Marichromatium purpuratum 984: one gene and its partner. The protein of the gene in region 1 interacts with the protein of each later gene in a pairwise test. Links are inferred from orthologs where the notes say so. Each region holds a gene or a part of one and is shown on either strand. Other genes may lie near its edges.

Region 1 (2,956 bases):
AGCTGGGGACTGATGCGCGGGTTGCAAGATGGGTGTGGAGGTCAGGGAAGGTGAGGGAGGCTGCTGCTGGGACGCGCGCCGGACTGCCCGGGGCGGGCGGCGCGCGGCGACGGGCTCAGCGGTGAGGATTGCGGCGCTTGCTGGTTGCAACCAGACCGAGTGCGCCCACTGCTGCGAGCAGCAGGGTTCCCGGCAGGGGGACGGTTGCCGGGGTAGAGACCTGTTGCTGGATTTCGGTGGCCTTGATGTTGACGAAGGCGGTACTGAAGGAGTCGGCCATCAGGCCGCCGGCACGCAGCTGGTTGAGATCCCAGGCCGCGCCCTTGGTGGCGAGCGCGAGATCGACATAGTCGGCGATGGTGGTGCCGTCGCCGCTCGATGCCGAAGCGCCGCTAAGCGTGGTGAAGCCGCCGTTACCGTCGGCCTGGTAACCGGTACCCTGACTATCGAGACCGAGCAGGTCGTCGATGCCCTGGGAGCCGAACTCGGCATTGACGACGACATTGAGCATGGCGTCGACACTGTTGAGGTCGCCGAGGATGCTGTTGTAGTCGAGCGTGTTGTTGGTGTTGTCGCGATCCTCGTCGGTGATCAGGATGACGTTGAGCGCGGCGTCCTTGCGTGGTGTGTAATGGTCGAGGAAGTAGTCGATGGCCGAATAGCCGTCCTCCCTGCTGCCCGAGGCCACCAGGTTGCCGGTGGCCGAGCCGAAGGTGCCGGCCGACATCCAGGTATCGTTCTCGCGCGCCTGGTCATCGATGCCCACCCCGCCGGTCTGTCCCGAGTAACGGGAGCCGAATCCGATCAGCGCATAGCGGTTGTTGCCGTCGGTGCCGTCACCGATGCCGTGGGTAACGAGCTGATTCTCGAGCGAGCTGATGGCACTTGGCAGCCAGGCCTGTTCTCCCCCCATTGAACCCGACTCGTCGATGATGATGGCGACATCGGCGATCTTGCCGGCTTGTGCCAGGCCGCTCATGCCAAGCCCGGCCAGCAAGGCGAGGCTCAGCAGTTTGGGTGTGTACTGCATCGTGCGTTACTCCATGTTCCGTTTCTTTTGTTTATCGATTCCGCGACCCCTGAGATCTGCTGGACAGCTGCGCGCGTTGGAATCCGTTGGAATCCAGGTCTTGCAACAGGCGTTTCGGCCGGGGATCCGTCAGCGGGTCATGGTCGATGAAGCAGGAACCGTGCCTTTTGGTATGGCTTGTTATGTTTGTTTTGGATCAATTGCTTATAGGTGACCGGTCTAAGATTGATAGGGAAGTGTCAAATAACTCGACGCCCTGCGTGTTACACGAGGCGGGATTGGCGGCCTGGGTTGTAGTGAAATCAAGCGGATAGATTGAGGTTGGTGGTGTCGAGCGTTGTTACAGGGGGGGTGATGGCGAGTCGAGGTCTTTGCTGGTCAAGAGCTTGAGTTCGGCGTGACGGCGCTGCTCGGGGGTATTGAGGTTGAGATCGGGCCAGGTGGAGGCATTGTAGAAGGCGTGTGCAAGGCGATACCGCGTCAGCCATGTCCACAATCGACGTTCTCCGTCGGCGAGGTAGTCCGCCAGGTCGGGGGCCAGCGCGGTTGGCAGCAACGCATGCAGTGGTTGGGGGCGTTCGCCGTCATGCGCGCAGGCAATGACGCCACCCTGTTCGTTCAGCGCGGCGCGTAGCCGCGCGAGCAGGTCGCGAGGCGGGGTGGGGTCGTCACAGGGCAGGGTGAGGATCCAGCCGGTTGGTGCCGCGCGCAGTGCGCCGAGAATGCCAGCGAGCGGTCCCGGGTAGTCGGGTAGGGGATCGCGAATCACCGGGTAACCGTAGTCTGAGTAGCGTGCGAGGTTGCGATTGGCGCTGATCAGTATGTTGTCGACCTGGGGGCGCAGGGCCGCCAGTACCCACTCGATCAGCGGTCGTCCGGCGACCGCAACCAACCCCTTGTCCATACCGTCCATGCGCCTGGCGCGCCCACCGGCGAGAATGACGCCGGTGATTGCGTCATGAGCGTGGAGTGGATGCATCCTGTCGACTCTCGGTGGTCTGGTGGGCGGTCCCGTGGTCGGTGCTCCGGACGACAATCGTGAGGTGATCATGACCAGCAGCCGATCAGCCGCGGATCGCCCTCGAAGTCCCTGGTTGCCGATAGCGGGCCTGATGGTGGCCGTGCTGCTGATCGCCCCGGCCCCAGCCCCGGCGCGCGAATCGTCGGTGACGTTGCAACTGAAGTGGCGCCATCAGTTCCAGTTCGCCGGCTATTACATGGCCGAGCGCCTCGGATTCTATCGTGACCACGGCATCGAGGTGCGCTTTCGCGAGGGTGGTCCCGAGACCGACGTGGTCACCGCCGTGGTTTCTGGCGAGGCCGAGTTCGGGATTGCCGCGAGTGATCTGCTGCTCGCCGCTCAGTATGCGCCGGTCGTTGCCCTGGCGCCGATCTTCCAACACTCGCCCTATGTGCTGCTGACCCTGGACGGGACGGCCGATCTGGCAATGCTCGATGGTGAACAGGTGATGCTCGATCGCGGTGCCGCCGAGATTCGCGCACTGTTGCTGAAGGTCGGGATTCCCACCGATGCGCTCACCATCCGCGACTACCGGGACGGGGTGGCGGCATTGCTCGCCGGTGAGGTCGGGGCGATCGCGGCCTATTCCACCACCGAGCCCTATTGGCTGCGCCGGGCCGGGGTCACTCCGCGGATGTTCTCGGCGCGCGATCATGGTATCGATCTCTATGGTGACATGTTGTTCACCAGCAAGGCACTGCTGCGCGATCATCCCACCCTGGTGCGTGATTTCGTCGCTGCCAGCCTGGCCGGCTGGAAGGCGGCGTTGCGCGATCCCGAGCAGGCGATCGCACTGATCCTGGCCGACTACAACACCCAGGGACTCGAGGCCGCGTTCTACCGCTTCGAGGCGGTCGAGACCCGACGGTTGATCCAGCCCGAGGTGATCGAGATCGGGCACGTCA
Region 2 (3,103 bases), 360 kb from region 1 along the record:
ACCACCCAACCGAAACATCCTTGCTTCGCGCGCTTGGCGTCTTTGCGGTTCGAATCAGCGTCCAGCCATCAGCCCCGGCGGCTGACGACTGGCGACTGGTGGCTGACGACTGGCGGCTGGTGGCTGACGGCTGACGGCTGACGGCTGACGGCTGGCGCAAACGACGCTCGACTGCCTGCAGCGGCCATCCAACCGAAACATCCTTGCTTCGCGCGCTTGGCGTCTTTGCGGTTCGAGTCAGCGTCCAGCCATCAGCCCCGGCGACTGGCGGCTGGCGGCTGGCGGCTGGCGGCTGGCGGCTGGCGACTGGCGACTGGCGGCTGATAGCTGGCCGCTGGGAGCTACCCTCCCCCTTGCCAGCCCCGCAGCGGGCGGCGATGATGACCCGACGCGTGGCGTGTACACGCCCGTCTCGGATCACTGAGCCAGCAGGGAGTCTTGCCGCATGTCCCAGACGACCGGATCGCCCGAGTTCCTGCCACTGCGCATCGCGCTGATGACCGTCTCCGACAGTCGCGACCTCGCCAGCGACACCTCGGGGGCGCTGCTCGAGGAGGCCGCGCGCACGGCCGGGCACCAGGTGGTGACGCGCTGTGTCGTCGCCGACGACATCTACCGACTGCGCGCCCAGGTCTCGCAGTGGATCGCCGACCCCGCCGTCGATGTCGTGATCAGCACCGGCGGCACCGGGGTGACCGGCCGCGATAGCACCCCGGAGGCGCTGCGCCCGCTGCTCGACAAGGAGATCGAGGGCTTCGGCGAGCTGTTCCGACACTACTCGCTCGCCGAGATCGGCCCCTCCACGCTGCAGTCGCGCGCCTTCGCCGGGCTGGCCAACGCCACCTTCCTGTTCTGCCTGCCGGGCTCGACCGGGGCCTGTCGCACCGCCTGGGAGCGCATCCTCGCCCCCCAGCTCGACCGCCGCACCCGCCCCTGCAACTTCGCCCAGCTGCTGCCCCGTCTCCACGAACGTTGAGGTCCGCGATGTCCGCCAGTTGTCCCGCCTCTCCCCGCGCCCTGTCACTCGAGGCCGCGCTCGCGCGGCTGCTCGAACAGGCGCCGACACCCAGCACCAGCGAACCGGTGGCGCTCGCCGCCGCGCTCGGTCGGGTGCTCGCCGCACCGCTGCGCAGCCCGCTGGCGGTCCCGCACTGGGACCACAGCGCGATGGACGGCTATGCGCTGCGCCATGCCGACCTCGCCGCCGCCGACGGCTGGCTGCCGATCGGCCAGCGCATCACCGCCGGCACGGTCGGCACGCCGCTCGCGCCGGGCAGCGCGGCGCGGATCTTCACCGGTGCCCCGGTGCCCGAGGGCGCCGACACCGTGGTGATGCAGGAGCAGTGCGAGCGCGACGGCGAACGGGTACGCATCCCGCCCGAGTGCAAGGCGGGCGGCAACATCCGCCACGCCGGCGAGGACTTCGCCGCCGGCACCGAGGTGATCGCCGCCGGCACCCGGCTCGGCCCCCAGCACCTCGGGCTCGCCGCCAGCCTGGGGCTGGCCGAACTCATGGTGCGCCCCCGGCTGCGGGTGGCGATCGGTGCCAGCGGCGACGAGCTGGTCGCGCCCGGCGCACCGCTCGGCCCCGGCCAAATCTACGACTCCAACCGTCTCACCCTGGGGGCGATGCTCAGCGCGCTCGGCTGCGAGGTGATCGATCTCGGGCGCATCCCCGATGACCTGGAGGCGACCTGCGCGACCCTCGCCCGCGGCGCCGACGCGGCCGATCTGGTGATCGCCAGCGGCGGGGTCTCGGTCGGCGAGGAGGATCATGTACGCCCGGCCGTCGAGCGCATCGGCACACTCGCGCTGCACCAGGTGGCGATCCGCCCGGGCAAGCCGGTGGCCTTCGGGCGGGTCGGCGACACCCCGTTTTTCGGCAGCCCCGGCAACCCGGTCTCGCTGTTCGTCACCTGTGCGCTGCTGGTGCGCCCGCTGGTGCTGCGGATGCAGGGCGTCGGCGGCGACCTCGCGCCGCGTCGGCTCAGGCTGCCCGCCGCCTTCGCCTGGCCGCGCCCGGACAAGCGCCGCGAATTCCACCGCGCCCGGCTGGTCGAGGACGACAGCGGACAGCCCCGGGTCGAGGTCTTCGCCAGCCGCTCCTCGGCCTCGCTGCGCTCGCTGGTGTGGGCCGACGGGCTGGTCGACCTCGCCCCCGGGGTGACGATCGCCCCGGGCGACCCGGTCGAGTTCATCCCCTTCACCGAGCTGCTGCACTGAGAGCGCGATGATCCACGTCCGCTACTTCGCCAGCCTGCGCGAGCGCATTGGTCACGACGAGGAGCACATCGAACTCCCCGCCGGGGTCGACACCCTGGGCGCGCTGGTCACGCACCTGAGCGCGCGCGGCGCCCCCTGGCGCGAGGCCCTCGCAGCCACCCCTCGGCTGATGATGGCGCGCAACCAGACCCTCGCCCGCGCCGAGACCGAGATCAGCGACGGCGACGAGATCGGGCTCTTCCCACCGGTGACGGGGGGGTAGCGCGTCGGGGAGATGAACCGCGAAGATGAACCGCGAAGGCGCTAAGGACGCGAAGGAGAGGAGTGCCTCCAGCCGTCAGCCACCGGAGCTGGCGGCTGGGAGCTGACAACTCAGGTCCGGACGTAGGTTGGGTTGCCATCGGCAACCCAACACCGGACAGCGATAGAACAATAGACGCACGGGCAACCCAACCGGCAAAAACTTTGCGCGCTTGGCGCCTTTGCGGTTCAGTCTTTAGCTGTTCGGTCTTCTGCGCCGACGAGGGTTGGGTTGCCGTCCTGGCAACCCAACCAACGTACCGGCGATTGGCGGGACGATCAGCCGGTGGCGCGGCGGATCCACTCGACGCGCTTGTGCATCACGCCGTAGTAGACCACCGGGATCACCACCAGGGTGAGGACGGTGGAGACGAACAGACCGAACAGCAGCGACACCCCGAGCCCGGAGAAAATCGGGTCGTCGAGGATGAAGGCCGCACCGGCCATCGCCGCGACCGCGGTGAGCGCGATCGGTCGGGCTCGGACTACCGCCGAGTCGATCACCGCCGAGGCGAACGCCTTGCCCTCGCGCACCTGCTGGTTGATGAAGTCGACCAGCAGGATGGAGTTGCGCACGATG

What was found.
Region 2: the proteins of mobA (region 1) and MARPU_RS00840 interact in binary tests that used the Escherichia coli proteins (3 or more experiments, as listed by UniProt). The link is inferred for Marichromatium purpuratum 984 from one-to-one orthologs.

Annotation. Positions count from the first base shown.
Region 1 is NZ_CP007031.1:539,008-541,963, forward strand. Bases 191-2,910 are described here. They hold mobA (molybdenum cofactor guanylyltransferase MobA), read right to left. Parts: upstream 2,010-2,910; coding sequence 1,371-2,009; downstream 191-1,370. Other genes in these bases: MARPU_RS02495 (PEP-CTERM sorting domain-containing protein), read right to left, coding at 191-1,030; MARPU_RS02505 (diguanylate cyclase), read left to right, coding at 2,143-2,910. In the rest of the region: more of MARPU_RS02495, read right to left, coding at 116-190; more of MARPU_RS02505, read left to right, coding at 2,911-2,956. UniProt on the Escherichia coli protein: Transfers a GMP moiety from GTP to Mo-molybdopterin (Mo-MPT) cofactor (Moco or molybdenum cofactor) to form Mo-molybdopterin guanine dinucleotide (Mo-MGD) cofactor.
Region 2 is NZ_CP007031.1:182,715-185,817, reverse strand. Bases 237-3,103 are described here. They hold MARPU_RS00840 (molybdopterin molybdotransferase MoeA), read left to right. Parts: upstream 237-984; coding sequence 985-2,223; downstream 2,224-3,103. Other genes in these bases: MARPU_RS00830 (efflux RND transporter permease subunit), read right to left, coding at 2,803-3,103; moaD (molybdopterin converting factor subunit 1), read left to right, coding at 2,231-2,485; moaB (molybdenum cofactor biosynthesis protein B), read left to right, coding at 446-976. UniProt on the Escherichia coli protein: Catalyzes the insertion of molybdate into adenylated molybdopterin with the concomitant release of AMP.